4 regions of the Marinomonas sp. ATLA20 genome follow, and region 1 is predicted to be linked to each of the others. Evidence: predicted binding sites of a transcription regulator. Region 1 holds the regulator's gene; each other region holds the start of a gene.
The links. The regulator sigma-54, encoded in region 1, starts transcription at its own class of promoters, with help from an activator protein. The targets are predictions, from matches to a motif close to TGGCACNNNNNTTGCTNT.
Positions count from the first base shown of each region.

Region 2: AC2A4J_RS14320 (isoamylase early set domain-containing protein) is a predicted target of sigma-54. The motif match lies at 2,119-2,136, and genes of this name have one in related genera.
Region 3: AC2A4J_RS02660 (NCS1 family nucleobase:cation symporter-1) is a predicted target of sigma-54. The motif match lies at 1,041-1,058, and genes of this name have one in related genera.
Region 4: AC2A4J_RS02770 (benzaldehyde dehydrogenase) is a predicted target of sigma-54. The motif match lies at 3,019-3,036, and genes of this name have one in related genera.

Region 1 is NZ_JBXUKU010000009.1:69,361-75,604, reverse strand. It holds gene AC2A4J_RS15110 (calcium/sodium antiporter) at 1-266, shown strand, start outside; gene lptC (LPS export ABC transporter periplasmic protein LptC) at 266-844, shown strand; gene lptA (lipopolysaccharide transport periplasmic protein LptA) at 828-1,355, shown strand; gene lptB (LPS export ABC transporter ATP-binding protein) at 1,356-2,081, shown strand; gene AC2A4J_RS15090 (RNA polymerase factor sigma-54) at 2,160-3,629, shown strand; gene ptsN (PTS IIA-like nitrogen regulatory protein PtsN) at 3,647-4,096, shown strand; gene AC2A4J_RS15080 (HPr family phosphocarrier protein) at 4,106-4,375, shown strand; gene mgtE (magnesium transporter) at 4,383-5,735, shown strand; gene yjgA (ribosome biogenesis factor YjgA) at 5,742-6,244, shown strand, end outside.
Region 2 is NZ_JBXUKU010000008.1:81,988-88,231, forward strand. It holds gene betB (betaine-aldehyde dehydrogenase) at 1-1,406, opposite strand, end outside; gene AC2A4J_RS14320 (isoamylase early set domain-containing protein) at 1,687-1,992, opposite strand; gene AC2A4J_RS14325 (hypothetical protein) at 2,349-2,525, shown strand; gene olsF (bifunctional ornithine lipid synthase OlsF) at 2,533-4,263, opposite strand; gene AC2A4J_RS14335 (hypothetical protein) at 4,461-4,670, opposite strand; gene AC2A4J_RS14340 (hypothetical protein) at 4,859-5,041, opposite strand; gene AC2A4J_RS14345 (ChrR family anti-sigma-E factor) at 5,169-5,861, opposite strand; gene AC2A4J_RS14350 (sigma-70 family RNA polymerase sigma factor) at 5,867-6,244, opposite strand, start outside.
Region 3 is NZ_JBXUKU010000001.1:595,141-601,384, forward strand. It holds gene AC2A4J_RS02650 (aspartate/glutamate racemase family protein) at 1-155, opposite strand, end outside; gene AC2A4J_RS02655 (GntR family transcriptional regulator) at 163-828, opposite strand; gene AC2A4J_RS02660 (NCS1 family nucleobase:cation symporter-1) at 1,092-2,528, shown strand; gene eat (ethanolamine permease) at 2,644-4,050, opposite strand; gene eutC (ethanolamine ammonia-lyase subunit EutC) at 4,125-5,012, opposite strand; gene AC2A4J_RS02675 (ethanolamine ammonia-lyase subunit EutB) at 5,009-6,244, opposite strand, start outside.
Region 4 is NZ_JBXUKU010000001.1:618,846-625,089, reverse strand. It holds gene ligA (protocatechuate 4,5-dioxygenase subunit alpha) at 1-33, opposite strand, end outside; gene AC2A4J_RS02775 (LysR family transcriptional regulator) at 206-1,435, shown strand; gene AC2A4J_RS02770 (benzaldehyde dehydrogenase) at 1,518-2,978, opposite strand; gene AC2A4J_RS02765 (sigma 54-interacting transcriptional regulator) at 3,240-5,003, shown strand; gene AC2A4J_RS02760 (coniferyl-alcohol dehydrogenase) at 5,098-5,862, opposite strand; gene AC2A4J_RS02755 (Crp/Fnr family transcriptional regulator) at 6,164-6,244, opposite strand, start outside.

The DNA.
Region 1 (6,244 bases):
TAGCAATTGGTAACATTTTGGGGTCAAACATCTTCAATTTGGCCACAGTATTACCGCTACCCGCTCTTATTGCACCAGGACTGGTAGATCAAAGCGTTATACACAGAGATTTCCCTTGGGTATTAGGCCTAACAGCTGCGCTCGCCTTGGCTATCTTCATCTTTAAGAAAACAACAGGTAACAGCATCCCACGATGGGTTGGTATTCCACTTATAGCCTCTTATGGTCTTTACTTATTTATTGTCAGTACAAGTGGTTCGATCTAATGCTTTCACTTAAGAAACTCACGCAACCTAAAAGCCTACTAATCATTGGGGCCGCTATTTTAATAGCCGCCGCAATAGGCTGGTATGGAACAGCGCCAAAAGCATACTTAGTGGAAACCGGTTCACTCAGTAGCTCACCTGACTATTTCATCACCAAGGTCAAAGTAAAAGAGTTTGATAATGACGGAACACTTATTGAAACACTGGATGCTGAACAAACCCTTCATTACATTGCAAAATCCAGAACACTTTTAGAAACCCCTAGTGTCGAACGCTACTCAAAATCAGGTCATTGGAACGCAAAAGCAGATAAAGGGGTTATTGAAGATGGAAGTAATGATATTCTATTAACAGAAAATGCTAGAGCGACTAAAAAATACCTCCAGTCGGAAGATATAAAGCTCAGTGCAGATAACATACATTACTTAGACAATGACAAATCATTAACCAGCTATGGAAATGCGACACTCATCTCCACACAAGGAGAGACCTCTGCTGGCGAAATCACAACCTATATAAATTCAGAAGAAGTCGTGATGACAGGGTCTGTACGAGGAAAATATGAAACAATTCATTAACATCGGTGCGTTGCTAACTTCAGCCCTTATTGGCCAATACGCATATGCCCTACCTGATGACCTTAATAAGCCATTAGAAATACAAGCCAACGAAGCGTCATTCGATCAAAATTCGGGTGAAGCAATTTACAAAGGCAACGTTTTCGTCAAACAAGGCTCTATTGAGATACAAGCACAATACCTTAAAGTATCGACAGACCCTCAAACACGAAAATTCAACAGCCTAGAAGCGAGTGGCAGTCCAGCAAAATTCAGTCAGCAAGTAGATTGGAGCGGGAACATTGTCATCAGTAAAGGCAATGAAATTCGTTATTTAACCAGCGAATCAAAGCTAGAAATCATGGGGAATGGCTACCTAAGTCGAATGCAAAACTCCATCACGGCAGACTACATACTCTATATGATCCAAGATGGCACCTTCAGTGCCGAGAAAAAAGATTCAGGGCGCGTATCAATGACACTACAACCACAAGCGCCACAAAACGAACCAGCACCTGAGACGAAAAAATAGATGGCACTATTAGAAGCAAAACACCTTGCAAAAAGCTACAAAAAACGCCAAGTCGTAAAGGATGTATCTATCTCGGTTGAATCTGGCGAAGCTGTTGGGTTACTAGGCCCAAATGGCGCAGGCAAAACAACATGTTTTTATATGATCGTAGGCATGGTGACAAATGATGCGGGTGGCGTTTTTATTGACGGTGTCGATGTGACTGGCGATGCTATGCATACACGTGCGCAAAAAGGCATCGGCTACCTTCCACAAGAAGCATCAATTTTTCGTAAGATGACCGTTGAAGACAACATTCTAGCCATCTTAGAAACACGCAAAGAACTAACAAAAGCACAACAAAATGAGCGACTGGAAGAACTTCTTGAAGAGTTTCACATTACTCATATTCGCACCAACCTAGGCATGGCATTATCAGGCGGAGAAAGACGCAGAGTAGAAATAGCCAGAGCCGTTGCGATGAACCCAAAATTCATCTTACTTGATGAACCCTTTGCTGGCGTAGACCCGATTTCGGTCGGAGATATAAAGCACATTATTAAACACCTCCAAGAGAGTGGAATCGGCGTTCTAATTACCGACCATAATGTCAGAGAGACTCTAGACATCTGTGACAAAGCTTACATTGTTGGCAATGGTTACATTATTGCATCCGGTGACGCCAATACCGTCATTAACAATGAACAAGTCAAAAAGGTCTATTTAGGTGACGACTTCCGTCTGTAACCCCTTATCATTGCTGTAGAAAGGGAGTAGTATGCACAACTCATTCCAATTCATTCAATTAGAAGAAAGAGTTGCTCTATGAAGCAGTCTTTACAATTAAAGCTCGGCCAACAGCTGACAATGACGCCTCAACTGCAACAGGCTATTCGCTTGCTGCAGCTTTCTACGTTGGATTTAAAACAAGAAATACACGAATTCCTTGAATCTAACCCGCTGCTTGAGCTAGACGACGACGAACAACTGCATAACGAAATACCAGCCAGCATAGAATCCAAAAGTGCCCCTGAGACAACCGTCGATAACAACGAAGAAGCACGCGTTGAATCAGAGTGGACTGAAAGCATCCCCGAAGAACTATCTATCGATAGTAACTGGGATGACACCTATCAAAGTTCTGCTGCTGTCAGTGATCACAATAGTTATGAAGGTGACGGAGACTTCGAAAGTCGCAACGCTCCAGCTGAAAGTATCCAAGACCATCTAATTTGGCAATTGAACTTAACTCACATGTCAGACCGTGACATTGAAATTGCTTATGCCATTATTGAATGCGTTCAACCTGATGGCTACTTAAGCATTTCTACCGATGACATTTGTGAGTCCCTTGGCATCGAATTAGAAGACCTAGAAATAGAAGAAGTCATTGCTGTGCAACATAGACTGCAACGCTTCGACCCTGTTGGCGTATGCTCAATCGACCTACGCGACTGCCTTCTAGTACAACTAGAAGCCTTCCAGAGTCATCCACTTTACAAAAGCACGTACAACCTTATTGACCATTACCTGCCACTATTAGGTAATAGAGATTTCGCACAACTGAGCCGCAAGACAAAACTAAAAGACGAAGCGCTAAAAGAAGTCGTCAACTTGATTCAACAGCTTAACCCGCGCCCAGGTTCAGTGATCGACGCAGATGATACAGATTACGTCATTCCTGATGTTTCAGTGAAAAAGCGTCATGGTGTATGGCAAGTTGAGCTAAACAACGACGCCCTACCGCCAATCAAAATCAATGAAACCTATTCTGCGATGGCGAGCACAGCGGCAACTACAGAAGACGCCACTTACATCAAAACCTCTCTTCAAGAAGCAAAATGGTTCATGAAGAGCTTGCAGAGCCGCAACGAAACATTATTGAAAGTGGCCAGCTGCATTGTAAGTCGACAAATTGATTTTTTCGAACTCGGTGAAGAAGCCATGAAACCCATGGTGCTTCATGATGTTGCAGAAGAAGTGGGTATGCATGAGTCAACCATTTCACGGGTGACGACGCAAAAATACATGCACACACCAAAAGGTATTTTTGAGCTTAAATATTTTTTCTCCAGCCACGTGAATACCGCCTCTGGAGGAGAATGTTCTTCTACCGCAATACGAGCTATGATTAAGAAGCTTGTGTCAGATGAACCAGCGAAAAAGCCATTAAGTGATAACAAGCTAGCGGCTATTTTAGCAGACCAAGGCATACAGGTTGCGCGACGTACTGTAGCCAAATATCGAGAGGCGATGAACATCCCTCCTTCCAATGAACGAAAACGACTGATCTAAACGGATACCATTTTATCATGTCCTTGAAATCATTATTAAAAGCAGAACTTGTTCTCGCAAAACAAGACATTGTTAGTAAGAAACGCGTCCTTGAGAGCCTTGCTGAAGTCGCTTCCAACCGCCTTCATTGCAACAACGAAGAAATCTATGACGCACTACTTGGCCGAGAAAAACTAGGCAGTACAGGCATTGGTAATGGCATTGCCATTCCGCATTGTCGTCTAGAGTCGGCAAACCACACAGCTATCGTTGTCATGTCACTGCAAACTCCAATTGATTTTGACTCTATCGATAAACGAGCGGTCGACCTAATATTTGCGCTGATTGTGCCACCTCAAGAATGCGATCAACACCTTTCTACATTGGCTCAAATCGCTGAGTTAGCACAATCTCCAGAATCACTGGATAAATTACGTGCGGCACAAAGCAGTGAAGAACTATTCAATATATTTGACTCATTAATATAGGTAATAAGCATGCAGGAAGAGTCCGTCACAATCATAAACAAACTGGGCTTGCATGCTCGCGCAGCGGGCAAGCTGGTTGAAACAACCTCTCGTTTCTCTTGCGACATCACCATAGAAAAAGAAGGCCGCAATGTTGATGGAAAAAGCATTATGGCCATGATGATGCTGGCCGCTGGCAAAGGCACTGAAATTCGTGTCAAAACCAACGGTGAAGATGAAAACGACGCAATTAAAGCGGTGATAGAATTAATTAACAATCGTTTTGGTGAAGACGAGTAAGGAATCAATGTCAGAGCAAAACACGCTTAACCACCTGCAAACGGTCACCGAATCGCTCGAATCTGGTGCCACCATGCAAATCCGTTATTTACTTAACGGCGCTTTGCCAGCTCAGGACGTTGCTCGCCTATTAGAGTCCTCCCCTCCCAAAGAACGTAAGCTTCTTTGGGAGCTAATTGAAGCCAAAAATGAAGGCGAAGTACTGCAATATCTGAGCGAAGATATTGGCGTACAATTCATGAAAAACATGGATACAGAGCGATTAATCGCCGTATCCGAACATTTTGAAAGCGATGACCTTGCCGATTTACTACAACATCTACCAGAAAAAATAGTAAAAGAAGTGCTTGCGTCCATGACGACGCAAGACAGAACAAGAGTTGAAGCACTATTAAGCTACTCGGAAGATTCTGCCGGCGGCTTGATGAACACGGACACCATCACCATACGTCCGAATATCACCGTCGACCTGGTGTTTCGCTACCTACGCAGACACAACTCTCTACCAGACATGACAGACAGCCTACTTGTTGTCAGCCGCTCTGATCGCTTGCTAGGCACCTTGCCCCTGACCACACTATTAGTCTCTGACATCAACGCCACAGTGCGCGATATCATGGAGACCGAATTTACTGTTATTGACGCAGAAACCCAAGCCAGCGAAGTAGCACAACTTTTTGAAAAGATGGACTTGGTTTCCGCTCCCGTCATTGATGGAAAAACCAAAAAATTACTTGGCCGTATTACCATCGATGACGTTGTTGACGTTATCCGTGATGAAGCCGAACACTCCATGTTAAGCATGGCGGGTCTTGATGACGACGAAGATACTTTCGCCCCTATCATGAAAACCACCAAGCGACGTGCAGTGTGGCTTGGTATAAACCTAATAACAGCCTTCACCGCATCGTATGTAATAGGTTTATTCCAAGACACTCTGGACCAAGTTGTCGCACTCGCCATACTCATGCCCATTGTTGCCAGCATGGGCGGCATTGCCGGATCACAAGTACTCACTCTGGTCATTCGTGGTATCGCACTCAACCAAATTGGTTCCACCAACACCCGTTGGCTACTCAACAGAGAACTTATTGTTGGGCTCATTAACGGCCTACTTTGGGCAACCGTTATTGCCGCGCTCACCGCACTTTGGTTTGACAACATCAAGATTGCCTATATCATTGCGGGAGCTATCATAATAAATCTGCTATTTGCAGCCACCACTGGTACACTTCTGCCGATTTTGCTGAAAAAAATTGGCATCGACCCTGCCCTTGCAGGCAGCGTAATTTTGACTACCGTGACCGACGTGGTTGGATTCTTATCCTTCCTTGGTCTCGCTACTATTTTTCTAATATAGGTTCCCATGACAGACTTTGATCAATATGAAAACGAAGACGAAATCCCTAAGAGCAAAACCCAGATCAAGCGTGAAATGGAAGCCCTGCAAGATCTTGGTAAAAAACTACTTGCCTTAAGCAAAAACCAACTTAAAAAAGTAGAAATGTCTGACACATTGCGCGAAGCATTCGTTGAAGCTGGCCGAATCAAAAAACACGAAGCCATGAGAAGACACCTTCAATACATCGGCAAGGTAATGCGCACAGAAGACCACGAAGCCATAGCGCATCGCGTAGCATTGTTTGATTCCACCTCTGCCGCTTACAACAAGCTATTTCATCAGCTTGAGATCAAACGAGATGCGCTAATCGGTGAAAACAGCAAAGAAGAGCTGTCTCAATACTTAGAGGAAAACCCTCAAATTGAAGACATCCAACTTCTTAGACAGCTCATTCGTCAATCTCAAAAAGAAGTGTCTCAAGAAGGCAACACTACAAACCGTAAAAAGCTTTTCCGCTTCTTGCGCGA
Region 2 (6,244 bases), on a different contig from region 1:
GTGTAGTGGTACAAGGTCTCAATGCCATTTTCACGACCGATACCAGATTCTTTATAACCACCTACTGGCATTTCAGCAGGAGACGCACCCCAAGCATTGATCCAGCAAATACCGGCTTGTAGCTGGTTAATCACACGGTGAGCGCGAGCGAAGTCTTTGGTGAATACGCCAGCCGCTAAACCAAGTTTCGTGTCGTTCGCACGAGCGATGGCTTCGTCTTCGTCGGTGAAGCTCAGGACTGACATCACAGGGCCAAAGATTTCGTCACGCACTTGTGGCATGTCGTCGGTGCAATCCGTGAACACAGTCGGCGCCACAAAGGCGCCTTTGTCTAAGCCGTTTTCAGTGACTTGGTGACCACCGCACAATAATGTTGCGCCTGCGTCTTTGGCGGCTTGAATGTAGCCAAGTACTTTTTGCATGTGATCTTTGGAAATCAAGGCACCCACTTGTGTGTCCATGTCCATCGGGTCACCAATGATCATAGCTTCGGTGCGTTCTTTTAATTCTTTGGTGAAAGCGTCCAACATGTCGGCGTGAACGAATACGCGAGTACCATTAGTACATACTTCGCCTTGGGTGTAGAAGTTGGCTAGCATGGCGGCAGATACTGCTTGGTCGACAGGCATGTCTGGGAAGATGATCATGGGCGATTTACCGCCAAGTTCCATGGTCACTTGCTTTAACGATTGCGCAGAAGCTGTCATGACTTTTTTACCAGTACCGACTTCGCCGGTGAAAGATACTTTGTCGATCCCTGGATGAGCTGTGATCATCTGACCGGTGCGAGCGTCGCCTTGAATGACGTTAAAAACGCCATCGGGCAAGCCTGCTTGGGTAAAGATTTCAGCCAATTTAAGAGCGGTAAGTGGCGTTTCTTCTGAAGGTTTGAAGATCATCGCGTTACCCGCTGCCAGCGCTGGGCCAGATTTCCACATGGCGATTTGAATTGGGTAGTTCCATGCGCCAATGCCAGCGCAAATACCTAATGGCTCACGACGAGTGTAGAAGAAATTACCATTGCCAAGGTCTTGGTAATCGCCTTGGATCTTGTCGGTAAGACCTGCGTAATATTCGATTACGTCAGCGCCTGTTTGAATGTCTACGCAAATAGCTTCTTGAAGTGGCTTGCCTGTGTCTAATACTTCTAGACGGGCAAGTTCTTCGTTGTTTTCACGCAATAGTTCCGCCGCTCTTTTTAGAATACGGCCGCGCTCTACTGGGCTCATTGCTGCCCATACTTTTTGACCTTGTTTTGCAGACTCTACAGCAGCATCTAGTTCAGCTTGTCCTGCGTGTTCGACTGTTGCAATCACTTCGCCTGTGGCTGGGTTGATCGTCTCAAAGTGTTCTCCGCTGGTGGATGCATGGTAGCGGCCGTGAATGTATTGCTGCTGATGTGCCATGATGTGCCTCTTTAAGTCTGTTTTAACGACTCTGTTTAGAGTTGTTAAGGTATTTGATTTTTTATTAAACGCGCGTTCAATAAAAACAATTGTACATATTTTGGCTATAAATTGCAGCTCGAATCCATGAATTAGTGTCTTTGAGCAAAAAAATGACGTTATGGTGTCCGCTGTTAAGGGCGAATTTGAGAGGAAAAAAGAGGGAAATCGAGAGGTTAACGCCTCCATGTGAAATATGGAGGCGCATTGCCAGTGGCTTCTTTTAAGCTAAAATCGACTATTACAGGCTGATGACGCCGTTTGTGTCGTAGCTTATTGGGCTGGGAACATAGGCATCAGCCATGTCATCGTTTAGCCATTGTGTGTCGTCCAGAACATAGCGAAATTGGTACGAGGTTTCGATATCCAAGTTAAGCGTTGACACAAAAACGCCTGATTTCTGTTTTTTCATCGGATTGGCTGTACTGTCCCAATTATTAAAGTCGCCAACCAAAGAGACACGCTTGGCATCGCCAATGACGTCCGCAGGTAAGGCGAATTTTACTTTGCATTCGGGCTTTGTTTTCAAATACGTTTTTTCAATCATTTCCAGCTCCATGGTCTAACGATAGACAAATGTGTAAGGCTACTGCAAAAGCCTGAGGTCGTTGTTGAGCCCTGCCATTAAGCAGGTGTTTTAGAATGAAATCTTTTCAAAGACTCTTTTAGAGGTGAAGCAAAGCTTAAGCCATATTTTTTAACTAATTAATTTTAATGTTAAAAACAGTTAGTCCTACGTTTTCGGCTCCCTCTTTATAGCCACTTTAGTTCCTGAAATAACGCCAAGTGCTCTATTTCAGTGCTTAAGACAAATCCCTACAAACTTAAGACGTAAATTCACATTCAACGCCGTTTTCATGTCCTATACTCAAATGACACCAACAAAAATAATGAGGTGTTTTTATGGATATTCAAATGGTCGTTCTTATTGTGTTAAGTATTATGCTGGTCATTAAGATTGTTTATTTGGTTGTCTTTAAGCATTCTGAACAAGAAGCGGATGATCATTTCCATGACCATCATTCGCGTGTTCATCATTCTCACAGTCGTCATTATCGTGATCATCACCATGATTCGTGATTATTAACTAAGCTTGAGAGCCATCGTTGTGACCTCGGTAACGTTTGTTTTTCGCTTCTTTGACTGTATTCAGGTCTACTAGGACCAAACCGTCCACGCAGTAGCCAAAGTCGGCATCGACACCAAAGTCTAAGAAGCGAACTCCGCCCGTTTCGCACAATTCACTGTATTGTTTGAACAGTGTTGGTACGCTGGCGCCAAAGTGGCTGAGCTGCTCTTTTAGTACTCTAAAGTCTTCATCATAGTTATCGCCGCTGAACATGGCTGAAATAATATCAGCGTGTTCTGCGTTAACTTGATAAGGCGTGAAAGAGCGCGCCAAGTGTTCTTTATCGGCATAATAGAGCTTGTAAAAGGAAACAATGAAATCTTTTGCTACTTGTGGGTAGCTGTTGCTCAAACTCACAGGCCCAAACATGTAGCGAATTTCAGGGTGTCTGTCTAAATAAGCGCCAATGCCATACCACAAATAATCTAGGCTGCGTTTGCCCCAATATTTTGGTTGGATAAAGCTGCGCCCGAGCTCAATGCCCTGTTCGAAATAAGGTTCCATGTCGCACGAGTATTGGAACAGCTCAGAGCTGTATATGCGATTTGGTGTATCTGATTTCATATATCGAGCAACTTCTCCGATACGATACGCACCGACGATCTCTAGTTCTTCTTCATCCCATAGAATCAGGTGACGATAATACTGATCGAACTTGTCCAGATCGGAACGCTCGCCTGTGCCTTCACCTACTTTTCGGAAGGCAATTTCGCGTAAGCGCCCAATCTCTTTCATCGTCACCGACATTGGGTCGTAATCAAACAGGTAGATTTGCTTGTTGTCTTTGGTACTACCAAGATGTTCGGCTATTTTTAGTTCTTGTTTGATCATCTGTCTATTTTGCGGATGCTCAACGGTCTTTTCGGTTTTAAGTAGCGGTTTTTTGCCTTTGGCAATACGGTATAAATGGCGCTTTACGAGTTTGTTTTTTTCTTTATCGCTTAGTGGAAGTTGGGCTAGCTCTTGAATAGGAATGGCTTGGCCAACTTGCATGGGAATTTTGCGATTGCGTTGACGAAACATTTCGTTAGCGAGCTGAATGGTCGATAGCGGACGATATAAAAGAGAGCTGGTGTAAAACAACATGGAATTACGTCCGCCAATATGAACCGGCAGTAACGGGCTGTTAGTCTTTTGCGCCAGTTTTAGATAGTTTTGGTTCCATTGCTGATCTTTTACACCGCTTGGCGACATACGAGACACTTCGCCAGCCGGGAAAATAATCACGGCTTCTTCGTTATGTAGGCAGCTCATGATAGCTTTGAGTTGCTGACGTCCGGTTTTTCCACCAAGATTATCGACGGGAAGAACAAGCTGTTTTAAGCCGTCAAATCCCATTAATAAATCATTAGCTACGATTTTCACGTCTGGGCGGATTTCACCGATTAATCTAAGTAAAGCGAGGCCATCTAAGGCGCCAAGAGGGTGATTAGCGATGATCATTACCCTACCGCTGGCGGGAATGTTTCGGCGATCAACTTGACTTACTTGATAGCTAAAATTGAAGTGATCCAGAACTCGATCAATAAATTCGAAGCCGACACAGCCGTGGTTTTTTTCCAGGAATTGGTTTACTTCACTTTCGTGGAATAAGCGTTTCAACACGCTTAACGTTGGGCGAGTGATAAATGGGCTTTTGTCGAAAAAGTGAGGAGATTTACTGGCAATCATTTGCTCGACTTGTATCACAGTGACGCTCCGCTTTAATAAGTTTTTAGGTATCTTATTAATGAGAGTAGAGCGTTAATATGACAGCGTCGTGACGTTTATGTGGCGAAATTATGACCAGTTAATAAAGACGTTTGCGACTATTTTTTCGCCAACCATTAGTGAAAAGCCGCCAAATAATAAATAAGGCTAGATTATTTAGACGCTTGCTTTGCTGATTAGCTTGCTGGTGTGTTGTCTTCGTCTGTGGTTTCTTCAAACTTATAAAAGAAGTTCCATAAGCAATACAGTGTTATACCTGCCGAGATCATTGCCCAGATAGGTTCATTCGATACCCATTCAAGAATCGTCCATGCGAAACAGAATAAAGTCACAGTGACTCGACGCCATTTAGGGCGGAAAAACGCGCGATCAGATTCGCTCAGCATAATGTTCCTGTATCAATAAAAATTCTATTATTGTTTTCTTACATATTGTTAGTCACTTTTATAGACTAACTATTTGATTCGCCAATCTATTTACGTTTTACAGGAAGACCTTGAAATCGCGTTTATAGAGTTGGCGTACAAACGAAAATAGCGAGGGATATTTACCGTTAGTAAAGTATCCCCAAAGCTTATTGTGCTTTCGTTTTGCTATTTCCTAGGGAAATGTGACGTGATCCTGTTAGCTGAGATTGTCCACTAACTCCTGAATCGATTTTATCTATGTGTCCACCGCGAGCTAGAAACTCTTGCATTTGCTTTTCAATGGATTCCGAGGTTTCCGAAGCGGCCGGCTGTTTCTTCTTAGTTGCCATGATAAATAGTCCTTGTTTTTAGTTTGAACAAGGACTATACCAGATTTTCACAATATTTGCTTGTTATTGGCTAACGTCTGCAAACGTGTACCTATCGTTGGCTTTACTGATAGGCACAGTGTCTGCATTAAGCGGAATGCGGATGGTATCGGCGAATAATAGGATTCAGTAGGCGCGTTAACCAGCCAGTAAATTCAATCGGTGCGTCTAACACGGTTAAACAGATGCATTCTGCATCTTTGGTGACGATTGGCTTATGTTTGTGGCTAGCGTCACGATTAATAAAATCACCTTGACGATAGACACCGCTTTCATCGGAAAAAGCCCCCTCTAATACAAGGGTAATTTCATCACCTGTATGAGTGTGAGTTGGCATGTGAGCGCCTGCTTTTACTCTGGTCAGTGCAATCTGAGCGCCGCCTTCTTCGTTATAAAGTGTGGCGATCTTGAAAGAAGGCGATAAGCGCATCCAATTTAGGTCGTCATAACTTTTTTTGATAAATTGACGAAGACTATTAGGAATGGTGTAGCTGTCCCAATCAACCGCAGTGGGTTCTTCTTCGATCTGCTGCGTCTCGTTTACTTGCTCGGCCTGTGCATTTAATTTTTCGAAAAAGCTGTCTTTTAAGTTGCTCAGCTGACGACTGTCTGTCTTCGTCTGATCAAAAAGGTGTGAGCCAAGCATCTCCAGCTTGCGAATTTGCTGTTGGCATTCATGGCAACGTTCCAGATGTGTAGAAACACATAAAGAATGAGCTAATGGTAATGAGCCGGCGGAGTAGTCGGTCAATATTTCAATCGATGGATGGTAGTTAATCATCGATACTACCTCTTAACGTAAATAGTGAGTTTGTGCAAAGCAAGGCGAACTCGAGACTTAATCGTTCCGAGAGGAAGAGATAACTCTTCCGCTGCTTCTTTGTGGGTTTTGCCTTCTAAGTAGACTTTGGCTAAAACCTGTTTTTGATCCGCAGGCAATTTGTCTAAGCCTTGTTGAATCCGTTCTTGATCTCTTTTTTGCTGAGCGTCTTTAAATGGGTCGGCGTTTTCGTCGACGACATTTTGCCAAAGATACTCTGGGTCAATATCTGACTGATGGCGGCTGTTTTTGCGCAAATAATCGATACGTGCGTTTCTTGCAAGCGTAAACACCCAAGTGTTCAAAGACGCGGATTCTGGCTTGTATGTGTGAGCCTTGTTCCA
Region 3 (6,244 bases), on a different contig from region 1:
ATGACTTCATCAAAAGCACATTCGATGCTTTTGGGACCATGTTCTGGTGTGCAGGCAATAATCTGGGTGTTATCTAGCGCAACCGTTTGTGCACTTAAGGCCATAGCGTGAGTCATGTCGGCGCTGGTGTTTGGGTTAATTAGTTGGATTCGCATGGTGCTCCTAGCGGCCAAAAAGTTGTTGGAAATCGATGCTCTCTTCAGGTTTGCTTTCGAGAATGAGTGAGGATTTGATGTGTTTTAGATGGTGGCTCATCCAGTTTTGCGCCTTGTCTGTGTTTCCTTGATCAAGAAGATCCAGTAGCTCCGAGTGTTCTCCGCAGTCGCAACCAACACTGCCGCGTGTGCCGTAAGCAGCCAGTATTAAAGAAGATCGATAACAAAGCTGTTCGATAAAGCTGGCGAGCACTTTGTTGCCTGATAATGTGGCCAATTCATAATGAAAGCGAGCGGTTAACTGAATAGAGTCAGCAAGTTGATTACTTTCTTCTGCGTGTTTTTCTTCTATCGCCATAGTGCGAAAGCGTTGAGACTGCGCCGAATTCCAGTGCGATAGTAAAGCCGGGATGAGTTGTGGCTCGATTAATATTCGACTGTCTAGTACTTCTAATGCCTCTGCTTTGCTTGGGTGATTTACTTGTGCGCCTTTGTTTTTCTCGATCAGCACAAAATGTTCTAAGGCGAGCCGCTGTAATACTTTGCGAATGCCGGTTCTGCTTACGCCAAAGGCCTCTGATAGACGGTCTTCTGGTAAGCGCGCACCTGGTGGCAGTTGGTGTTCGACAATCGCTTTTAACATTTGTCGGTAGATGTTCTCGTCATTGGACATGTTGCTCTCTATTAACTGTATACAATCTATTGGTAAATATTGTTGATGAAATAATATAGCACGACAACTCGTCAGGTACATCTCAAATAAAAGTCCAATCATGTTGCACAGAAATAGTGTGTTTATTTTGTTTTTGACTCGGATTAGTGCGTTATAAGACGTTTTTATGTCTGTAAATTGTGGTTTTTCCTAAATTCTTGGGTTTCTGTTTTTGGCACGTAAATTGTATTTGTCATTGTATACAATTAAAAAGGAACAAGGCCATGAAACAAGAATTTGAGCAAAGCCCTAGATTAGCGAATAGCGATCTACTGCCGGAGAAAGATCAAAAGTGGGGATGGTATAGCATTTTCGCTTTTTGGATGTCCGATGTGCACAGTGTGGGTGGTTATGTGTTTGCCGCCAGTTTGTTTGCGTTAGGGTTAAATGGTATTCAGGTATTTATCAGTCTGTTATTGGGGATTTCCATTGTATTGGTGTTTGCCAATCTGATGGGTAAGCCGGGACAAAAAGCAGGTGTGCCATTTCCTGTTGTTGCTCGTATGTCTTTCGGGGTGTTCGGTGCGAATATTCCGGCCATTATTCGAGGCTTGATCGCGGTTGTCTGGTACGGTATTCAAACCTTTCTGGCATCCAGTTCCTTTATTATCTTGTTGCTGTACTTCTTTCCTGAAATGGCATCGCTTGCGGACGAATCTTTCATCGGTCTGTCTTACCTAGGCTGGATTGGCTTCTCTGCTATGTGGGTCGTGCAAGGCATTGTGTTTATGTTTGGTATGGACATGATTCGTAAAGTGATCGATTGGTCTGGCCCTGCTATTTACATCGCTATGTTTGCGTTATGTATTTATATGATAAATCTAGCGGGTTGGGAAAACATCAGTTTCAATCTAAGCTCAAATAACCTGACGGGCCTAGATGTGTATGCGCAGATGTTTATTGCGATTGCCTTGGTCGCGGGTTATTTCGCAGGGCCAACACTTAACTTTAGTGACTTCTCTCGTTATTGCGGCAGTTATAAAAAATTAAAATTGGGTAACCTGTTGGGTTTACCGTTTAACTTTGTGTTGTTCTCTTTGTTCAGTGTGGTGATTGTTTCGGCTTCGATTCCTGTGTTTGGTCAGATGATCACCGATCCAGTGGAAACCGTGAAACGTCTTGATTCTGGTTTTATCACGGTACTGGGTGCATTGACGTTTATCTTTGCGACAGTGGGTATCAATATCGTGGCGAACTTTGTTGCGCCAGCGTTTGATTTTTCGAATGTTTCTCCACAGAAAATCAGCTTTAAAGCGGGTGGTTTTATTGCCGCATTTGGTTCTGTTTTGCTAACGCCTTGGAACCTGTTCAATAACCCAGAAGTGATTCATTACACAGTGGATGTATTGGGCGCGATGATTGGGCCTTTGTACGGCATTATTATTGTGGATTACTTCTTTATCAAAAAAGGCAACATCGATATAGCTGCCTTGTATACAGAGTCACCAAAAGGCGCTTATTGGTATGAAAATGGGGTGAATAAGAAGAGTGTTTATGCCTTGGTTATTGCGGGCGCGGTTTCTATCTTAGCGACCTTCGTATTTAGCGCCTTAGCAAACTACGCTATCTTTATTGGTGGTATCGTGGCGGCCTTGTCTTATCGTTACATGATGGAGCCAGAGCGTCTTGCTTTGCAAAGTATGAACCTTGCTAAATCGTAATTCGCTTTAAGTCGTAAACTAGTCCAAAACAAAGCCCCCGCATTTTTCAATGCGGGGGCTTTTTCGTGCGCATAAATAATGCGCTTAAGTTATCAGTTATGACATCTAGGAAACATTAAACCGTAGCTGCAAGGTCTGCTTCAGCAGCAGCTAGCATGTCGAATTCTTCTTCTGGTGTTTTCGCCACTAGGCGGTTTTTGCTGTACAAGAAGTAGTAAGCGGCGCCGATGGCGAACAATACCAGCGTGTAGAAAAACGCGCGTGGATCGTAAGCGTAAACACCCGTCAAAGCCAATAGAGACAACACAAAAGCGATAGATGAGGTAACGATACCGCCAGGTGTTTTATATGGGCGTTCCATGTTTGGTTGCTTGATGCGCAATAAGATATGGCTTAACGCCATCAAGGCATATGACACAGTCGCGCCAACAACGGCCATGGCTAACATCAGGTCGCCTTCGCCAGTTAAAGAAGCAAGAAAGCCCAAAATACCAGGTACGATCAAAGCGCGAGAAGGCACTTTGCGTTTATCGGTAACAGACAAGCTCTTAGGAAGGTAACCGGCGCGAGACAAAGCGAATACCAAACGGCTGTAACCGTAGATGATGGAGAAGAAAGAGGCGATCAAGCCAGCAAGCCCCAATACGTTAACCGCGGTTGCCAAGGTTCCGTGACCTGCAAAGTTCAAGGCATCCACTAAAGGCACGGCACTCTTACTCATGGCGTCTGCACCTGCTGCGCCCGCCAATAAAAACACCACTAAAAGTGCAGTGAAAAGTAAGAAAATCATCGCGCCGATAATGCCCTTAGGCACATCTTTCGCTGGGTCTTTGGCTTCTTCTGCTGCAAGAGGAACGCCTTCAACAGCCAAGAATAACCACATGCCAAATGGCAATGCAGCCCAAACGCCATACCAACCCATTGGCATAAACTCAGACGCGCCAGCGGCATCGGTTACGGCAACATCGAATAAACGGCTTGTATCAAAATCACCAATCAAGGCCACCGCCGTTGCTAAGATGGCGATAACCGCCAAGCCACTGATGACCATCATGACTTTTAGTGCTTCACCAACCCCAGCCAAGTGGATGGCAATAAAAACAAGATAAAACGCCGCATAAACCCAAGGCCCATTAAATCCTAGGAGGGCTTCCACCGCAGAGCCGATGAAAATGACAATGGCCGCAGGGGCCAAAGCGTACTCGATTAAAACCGCTAATCCTGTTAAATAGCCGCCTGTTGGTCCCATAGCTTGGCGAGCAAAGCTATAACCGCCGCCAGCCGCTGGAATCGCTGCGGACATTTCTGCTAAGGATAATACCAGCGTCAGATACATCACGGCCATTAACCCTGCTGCAATGGCAAAGCCACCCCAGCCCGCTTCGGCGATACCAAAGTTCCAGCCTGCGAAATCGCCTGAAATTACGTAAGACACCCCTAAACCCGCTAGCAAAATCCAGCCAGCGGAGCCCCTTTTTAACTGGCGTTTTGCCAGGTATTCTTTATCTAATTGATCACTCATTGTCGTTCCTTTTATGCTCTAGTTAAGTGGTATAACCGTCATTTTTGCCCGATGGGCTTATGTATTTCTTGTCCTTAAGAGATGAGGAAGTTCTTTGACTCCTTGCTGGTATCCATAATTAAATCATCGTCTGATCTGTCTTTGAGTTTGACGCCAGACAGCTTCAGGGCTCGTGCTTCGTTTAATAAATAAAAGGCTTTGCGCGCCGCTTCTTGGTAAACCAAGCCAGCAGGTCGAACATTAGATATGCAGTTACGGTAGGCGTCGGTAAAGCCGACTTTGCCACCCCAAGTTAGGTACAAACCTAAGCTATCAGGCGAGCTCAGCCCCGGGCGTTCGCCTATTAACACCAAAACGCACTTGGCGTTTAGTCTTTCGCAAATATCATCGCCAATGGCCACTCGGCCTTGTTTTACAAAACAGATAGGCGCTAGCTTCCAATCGTTTATATGGCTAGCAAGCGCTTGCAGAAAAGGCAGCGTGTTTTGCTCTATTGCCAGTGATGACAAACCATCCACCACCACAATGGCAAGGTCATAATTTTGCGTTGTGGAAGCTCGATGCTTGTCTAGTTTATTGGCAGATTCTTCGTCTAGCCTGCGGCCATAATCTGGACGCTGTAGATAGGTTGCGCGATCCGTCGCGCGACTGTGCAGCATTAGGGGGGCACAGTTTTTCGTCCAATCTTTCGCCCAGTCTTGCTCCATGAGTGCTTTTGATAAGGCCTCGCTATCAAGTTGAGTGTGAACGGCATCAATGGCCTGAGCGTGGGCAAGTTGAAACGCTAATAAATGCTTGGTTGGTACGCTGATACCGGAGCGGCCCAATCCAACCCGCGCATCGGTAAAAGCATTAAGCTTGCTCCACGCGTTTTCGGTGACAGGCTCTTCTTTTCCAGTAATAACAGAAGCATACGGATGAGGCGGAAAAGACTTATTAGATTTAGGGGTATCTTGGCTCATGAGCGACCTCCAATCATACGATTGAGTGACTTATGAAACGCATCTGGTAGTTGGTGGTTGAGGGTGAACTGTTCGTTGTTTTTAAAGATTTCCATCTTGGCTAACCAAAGATCAAATTCTGGTGAAGGCTTCAATCCTAATACCTTTCGAGCATATAGTGCATCATGGAACGAGGTGGTCTGGTAGTTCAACATGATGTCGTCGGAACCTGGGATGCCCATAACAAAAGTGCAACCAGCGACACCTAAAAGTGTCAGTAAATTATCCATGTCGTTTTGGTCGGCTTCGGCGTGGTTGGTGTAACACACGTCGCAACCCATGGGTAAGCCAAGCAACTTGCCGCAGAAATGGTCTTCCAAACCCGCACGGGTAATTTCTTTGCCATCGTACAAATATTCAGGGCCGATAAAACCGACCACGGTGTTAACCAGCAATGGGTTGAATTTACGCGCTACTGCGTATGCGCGAGCTTCGCAGGTTTGCTGATCCAAGCCGTGATTGGCGTTGGCTGATAAAGCGCTGCCTTGGCCTGTTTCAAAGTACATGACGTTATTGCCAACCGTGCCGCGATTCAGCGACAAGGCGGCATCTTGGGCCTCAGCCAGATTCGCTAAGTTAAAACCAAAACTGTCGTTGGTGGCTTGGGTTCCGCCTATCGATTGGAAAACCAAATCTACTGGCGCACCTTGCTCGATGCATTCAATGGTGTTGGTAACGTGAGTTAAAACGCAAGATTGAGTCGGGATTTCATAATGCTGGATGACTTCGTCCATCATCTTGATCAAGCGCGTGGCTTGCTGCACGTTGTCGGTAGCAGGGTTAATACCAATCACAGCGTCGCCATTGGCGTAGAGCAAACCGTCTAACATGCTGGCGGCGATGCCAGTTAAATCGTCCGTTGGATGGTTCGGTTGTAACCGCGTCGATAAATGTCCTGGTAAGCCAATAGTGTTACGAAACGCGGTTTTTACATGGCATTTTTTTGCGACCAGAATCAAATCCTGATTGCGCATAATTTTACTGACCGCCGCGGCCATTTCTGGCGTCACACCGGGGCGGATCTGAATCAGCATTTCGCTGGAGGCAAGGTCGCTTAACAACCAATCACGAAAGCCACCCACGGTCAGATGAGAAATAGCAGAAAAAGCGCTTTTGTCATGATCGTCTAATATTAGTCGGGTAATTTCATCTTCTTCATAGGGAACGAGGGCTTGTTCTAGGAAAAGGCTCAG
Region 4 (6,244 bases), on a different contig from region 1:
AATATTGCTGTAAGGCTTATTGTTATTATTCATTCGTATACCGCCTGCACTCATCGAGCACATTCACTAAGTAAAACTTGATCATTTAAAGGTACACATAAAAGGCCGCTTTGCCATATGCACATTTAAAAACATAGATTTAAATTTGGTTATATCATAGATTATAAACCTATAATGGAAGGCATCTACTAACAGGAAACACAAGATGAACACCACCACGGCACACTTTCCTTTGACCATAAAACAATGTCGTGTGATTAGAGAAATCATGAAAAAAGGTACCGAGAAGGACGCCAGTACCTCATTAAGCCTGAGTCAATCCAGTGTCTCGCGAGCATTATCACAAGCAGAGCATGCCTTAGAGGTGAGTATTTTCACGCGTGGTTGGAGCGGAGCGGAGCCCACTTCAGCAGGGGAGCTAGTAATCTCGTCTTGCAACAGCATTTTACAAGCCATCGCTGATACAGAGCGCCAACTACAGCAAAACACCACTACCTTACTAAAGCTAAAAACCTATGTTGAATGGCGCCATTTGATGATCATAGAGGCCGTGGTGAGAGTCGGCAGCGCCTCAGTCGCAGCACAAATACTTGAGATGACACAGCCGGCGGTCAGCAAAACCTTAAAAGAAGTCGAAAACATGGTGCAGCAGCCTCTTTTTTCAAGGGCACGCCGAGGTCTGATTCCACAAACTGCCGCCAAACAGCTTGCTTCCCTCTATCTCAGAGTTTCACCTGTTGTTCAGTCTCTTCAGCATCAACTTCAATCTTTACCCAATGAATTAGCGGGCAGACTATCCGTTGGCATGCTGTCATTTTCCTGCCAAGATATTGTTCCCATTGCGTTTGCCTCTATTTTCAAACAACACTCAGGCATTCGACTGCAAGCTATGCAAGGTCCATATCACATGCTGTCAAATGCTCTACGACAAGGTGAAATAGACTGTTTTCTAGGACTGATGAGAAAAGGGCCAATTCATCCAGAGCTCATCGAGCTGCCATTACTACGAGCTCAATACGCCTTAATTGCTCGCGCTGATCATCCCGTTCACAGCTATGCTAAAAACCTTGGCGATTTGATCAATGAACGCTGGATAGTAGCCCGCCACGGCACACCTATTCGGGATTATTTCGAGAGTTTGTTTCATAGTATCGATAACAAGCCGCCGATTCAGGCGCTTGAAATGTTGACCTTTGCCTCGTCAGAAGAACTCGTTATTCATAGCGACGCCATCGCGCTGCTATTTTATGATGATTGGAATATCAATCAGCTCAATCCACGCCTGAAGCAAATCCCCATCACACTTCCTAACCCTGAATGTACTATTGGCATAACTCTACACAGAGAGCGACAATCCACAATCACTCAAACATTTATTGAAGAGTTGAAATTAACGATTATAGACAAGCTAAAATACAATAACCTCAAGCCATAAAAGCGTAAATAATAAAAAGCCCCATGCTACTTTCCAATAACTGGATAAACCGCATAAGGCTTTTTCAGTACCTACTTATAGGTTAGAAAGGATATGGTGTAGCAGATTGCTTAACCGTTACCCATTGCCAATGTGTATAAAGATCCCAATCCGCAGGACCACAAACCGAATTTCCATTACCTGATGCACCACAACCACCAAATGGGTTGATGCATTCATCATTAACGGTTTGATCATTGATATGCAGCAAACCAACATGTAGCTGAGCACCAATGCGCTGCGCACGGGAAAGATCATTCGAAATAACCGCGCCCGCTAAACCATATTGAGTATTATTGGCCATCGCAATCGCTTCATCATCGCCTTTAAAGGTGACGATATTGACTACTGGGCCAAAAATTTCCTCTTCAAAAGAGCGCATTCCCGGTTTCACATTACTCAACACCGTTGGCGAGTAAAAAGGCCCGTCATGCGTTCCGCCCGCTTCTAATTTAGCGCCCGCAGCAATGGTGTCTTGCACAATGGCATGTACTTTTTCAAGTTGGCGCTGATTAATCAGCGGGCCCAAAGCCACTTTCCCAGACACAGGATCGCCAACCGGTAAATGTTGTGCTTTTTCGACGATTTTTGCAGTTAACGCTTCTGCAATACTCTCTTGTACGAGAATACGACCAGACGCCATGCAAATTTGCCCTTGGTGGAAATACGCGCCCCAAGCAATATTGCTCGCAGCCACATCAAGGTCGGCATCTTCCAAAATAATCAGCGAACTTTTACCACCTAACTCAAGAGACACTTTTTTCAAGTTACGGCCACAGGCTTCACCCACTTTTCGACCCGCTGCAGTAGAGCCCGTAAACGCCACCATGCCTATTTCTGGCGCGGCACAAAGTGCTTCCCCCGCGTCAACAGCACCAGGAAATACTTGAAACACTCCCTTTGGTAAGCCCGCTGCTTCCAAAGCAAGAGCAAGAATAAAACCACCCGTTACTGGCGTTTGAGGGTCAGGCTTAGTCACAACGGCATTACCCGTTGCTAAGGCTGGCGCAATCGATCGAATGGAAAGAATCATCGGAAAATTAAACGGCGAAATAACCCCCACCACACCAATAGCCTTGCGAGTTGCATAAGACATGCGCTCCGGAACAGAAGGTAACGTCAGACCATTGGGCTCCAAGGTCATATTGGCCGCCAATTGCAGGATTAAAATGGCTTCTTTTACTTCGTGCTGACCTTTAGGAATAATGCCGCCCGTTTCACGCGCGATATACAAAGCAAACTCCTCAGCATTCTCTCGAATGAAAGACGCGGCTTTATGAAACAAGGCAGCCTTGTCTCTTGGTGGGACTTTTACCCATTCTTTTTGCGCTTCATGTGCTCTCTGGCAAGCGGCATAGACGTCGTCAGCCGTGGCAATACCAACTTCACTTAAAACCTTACCTGTTGCTGGCTCCATGACCTCTTGCTTATTTGAAGCCGTAACCCAATCACCCGTAAAAAACATCCCAGACCATTTTTTTGATTCCAGTACGGATACCGTCATATCTGCTCTCCTATTTATTTTTATTCATTGGTTTATACCTAAAGCAATACCTATGCCGAAATATTATTATTTTTCTTTCACTCTCAATAGAAGTGTCAAACCATTGATAACTAATGCATTTCAATCAATATAAAACTAGAAAGTACGATCTAGCATAGCTTAAATATTAAACAGCGCACTTGACGATATCATTAAACTCAATCAACACTAGGAAAAAAGCAGTTGATCATTTCATCAATTAGATGGAGAGGAAAAATAATAATGACAGACTCGCATCGTATTTCTTTGGCAGATTTGGCTAAAAACAGCAAAAAGATCTTACTCAAAGGCTGCTCCAGTGAACTAGATGGCCAAAATGCCCCCACCGTAGAAGAGCTGACCGAGTGCCTATTTTTCTCGCCAGGTGATGGCCGTATTTGGTTAGATGATCAACGCATGCTGCTAATCCACAGCTCCTCATTTGGACTATTACGTCGTGAGATGATTGATTCTCTTGGCCTCGACAAGTCTCGCGACATTCTCACTCGAACCGGTTATTTGTCCGGTCTTCGTGACGCAGAACTCATTCAAAAACGCTGGCCAGATTCCGATCCTGCCTCCATTTTTGAAGCCGGCACTCACCTTCATGGTTTAGAAGGTGTTGTCAAAGTGGAAACCATTTTCTTTGAGTTTGATACTGAAAAAGGCGTATATGATGGTGAGTTTTTTTGGCATCACAGCAGTGAAGACGAAGAGCACATTGCCGCCTATGGCATTGGTAGCTACCCCGCCTGCTGGATGGAATTAGGCTACGCCATCGGCTATGTCTCTGGTTTGGTCGGCTCTTTGGTGATTTTCCGAGAGGTAGAATGCCAGTCTATGGGACACTCCATCTGCCGAGTCGTCGGTAAATCCGCTGAGCTTTGGGACGACATCGAAGACGACATTCGATTCCTGAATGTCACTACCAACGCTGCCGACATGCGTATAAAACCAGACCCGCAGCTCGATAAAATGGAACCAGAAACATCAGACGACCAACCCAAGATGATTGGTGTTTCCGCTGCGTTTACCGCCGCAAATCATTCGTTACAAAAAGTGGCGCCAACCAATGCAACGGTATTATTCACTGGAGAATCAGGCGTCGGTAAAGAGCTTTTTGCCAGCATGCTGCATAAGTTTAGTCATCAAACGGGCCCGTTTGTGGCATTTAACTGCGCAGCCATTCCTGAAAGCCTAATGGAAACAGAACTATTTGGTGTCGAAAAAGGCGCCTATACTGGTGCAACGAGTAGCCGCCCTGGACGCTTCGAGCGAGCAAACGGTGGCACGCTATTCTTGGATGAAATTGGAACTCTTAGCCTTGCTGGACAAAGTAAATTATTGCGCGTCTTACAAGAAAAAGAGGTAGAGCGAGTCGGAGGCATCTCAGCGATTAAAATCAATGTTAGAGTCGTCGCAGCAACCAATGTCGACCTACGTAAGGCCGTTGAAAAAGGCGAATTCCGCGAAGATCTATTCTTTCGTTTAAACGTATTCCCTATCCATCTACCACCACTAAGAGATAGAAAAGCCGATATTCCCCTGCTCGTTAACCACTTCTATCATCAGTTTTGCCAACTGCATCAAAAAGCCCCTTCGGGCATGGCGCAATCCGCACGACAGGCGCTATTAAATTATCGCTTTCCGGGTAACATTCGTGAGCTACAAAATTTGATGGAGCGCGGCGTGATCGCTTCCGAAGAAGGTGAGCCCATTGATCTCCCACATTTATTTAGAAATGAATTTATTCCCGAAGAGATTATTTACTCAGTGAATCATCAAGGCACGTTAAGCCATGCTGATAGCAAAAAAACATCCACTGAATCGCTCTTGGAGCAGATCACGCAATTTGTTGGTGGGGAAGATCATCTAGATATAGAAAAGCTTGAACAAAATTTATTACAAGAAGCCGTCGATAATGCCCAAGGCAATTTATCTGAAGCCGCCAGACGAGTTGGCCTAAGCAGGCCACAACTGGCTTATCGCCTCAAAAAGAATAAGTAAGGCAGACAAATGGCCATTTAAAATAGAGTAACGCCATGAGGAAGCGTGATCATGGGGTTACTCTATTTTTTTTAGTCTGTCGTATTGCGCGTCGTTACAAATAAGTAGAAGCCAGCCCGCCATCGACAGGAATATTAGCGCCACACACCCAGCGGGATGCATCGGAGCAAAGAAAAGCAATCACTTCTGCCACTTCATCTGAGTAAGCAGGACGCAACATGCGTTCGGCGTCTTTTTGGACTCGCTCCTCACCCAACATAGACACAAAATCGCCTAAAATGGGCGTAAAGACAGGACCAGGCGCCACACAGTTCATACGTATGCCATGATCACGAAACCAAGTAAAAGCTTGCTGCGTAGACCAAACAATCAAGGCTTCTTTAAAATATTGATAGCAGGTTTCTTGTGGCACTGGATTCTTTTTCAGCCAAGCAGCGCCTTCTTCAAAATAAGAGGTATCAGCCAAGGTTTTATGCTGTTCAAGACGTTCTGGCCATTCAATACCTAGAACAGAAGCCACATTCACAATGCTGGCCCCTTGATTGAATCTAGGAATCAAAGCTTCACTTAAATGGCGTAACCCCAAGTAATTAACTCGACCAACCAAATCAGCCTCAGCCGTACCAGGAACACCTGCAATATTACATAGAGCATCGATTTTTTCTGGCAATAAATCCAAAGCCGTATCAATCGCGGTAGGATTACCCAAATCAATTTGGACAAAACCATCCAACGTCATACTAGGTTCATTGCGATCAACCCCTATAACCCGTGCACCATGGAAACGAGCCAGCCTTGCAACGTCAGCACCGATACCAGAAGACACACCGGTGATTACGATCGTTTTATTCGTTAACATTATATTGTTTCTCCTTATTTTTGTTATGAAACCGACAGAGTAGAAAAACGCCACTGTGCTAATCAGTTACAAGGAGAATTGCATGGAATATGCCCAAATCGAAAAAACAACCATAATTTTATTTTATGCTTCTTAAGGCATTGATATTCATATTGATTTCTTATCAAGGAATAAATAAAGGACAGGACAACCTAGAAGGTTTCTTCCCCTATATTTAACCAAATAGTAAAACCCAAAAATCAGATAAGAAGAAAATTTGATGATTTAAAGAAATAGTCGAAAGGGAAAATGGCAACAATAATCAGTCTTTCTGCCATTTAAGCGTCTGCCGGATTCGGCTTAACGCCACAGGAGTAATGCCGATATAAGACGCAATTTGTTG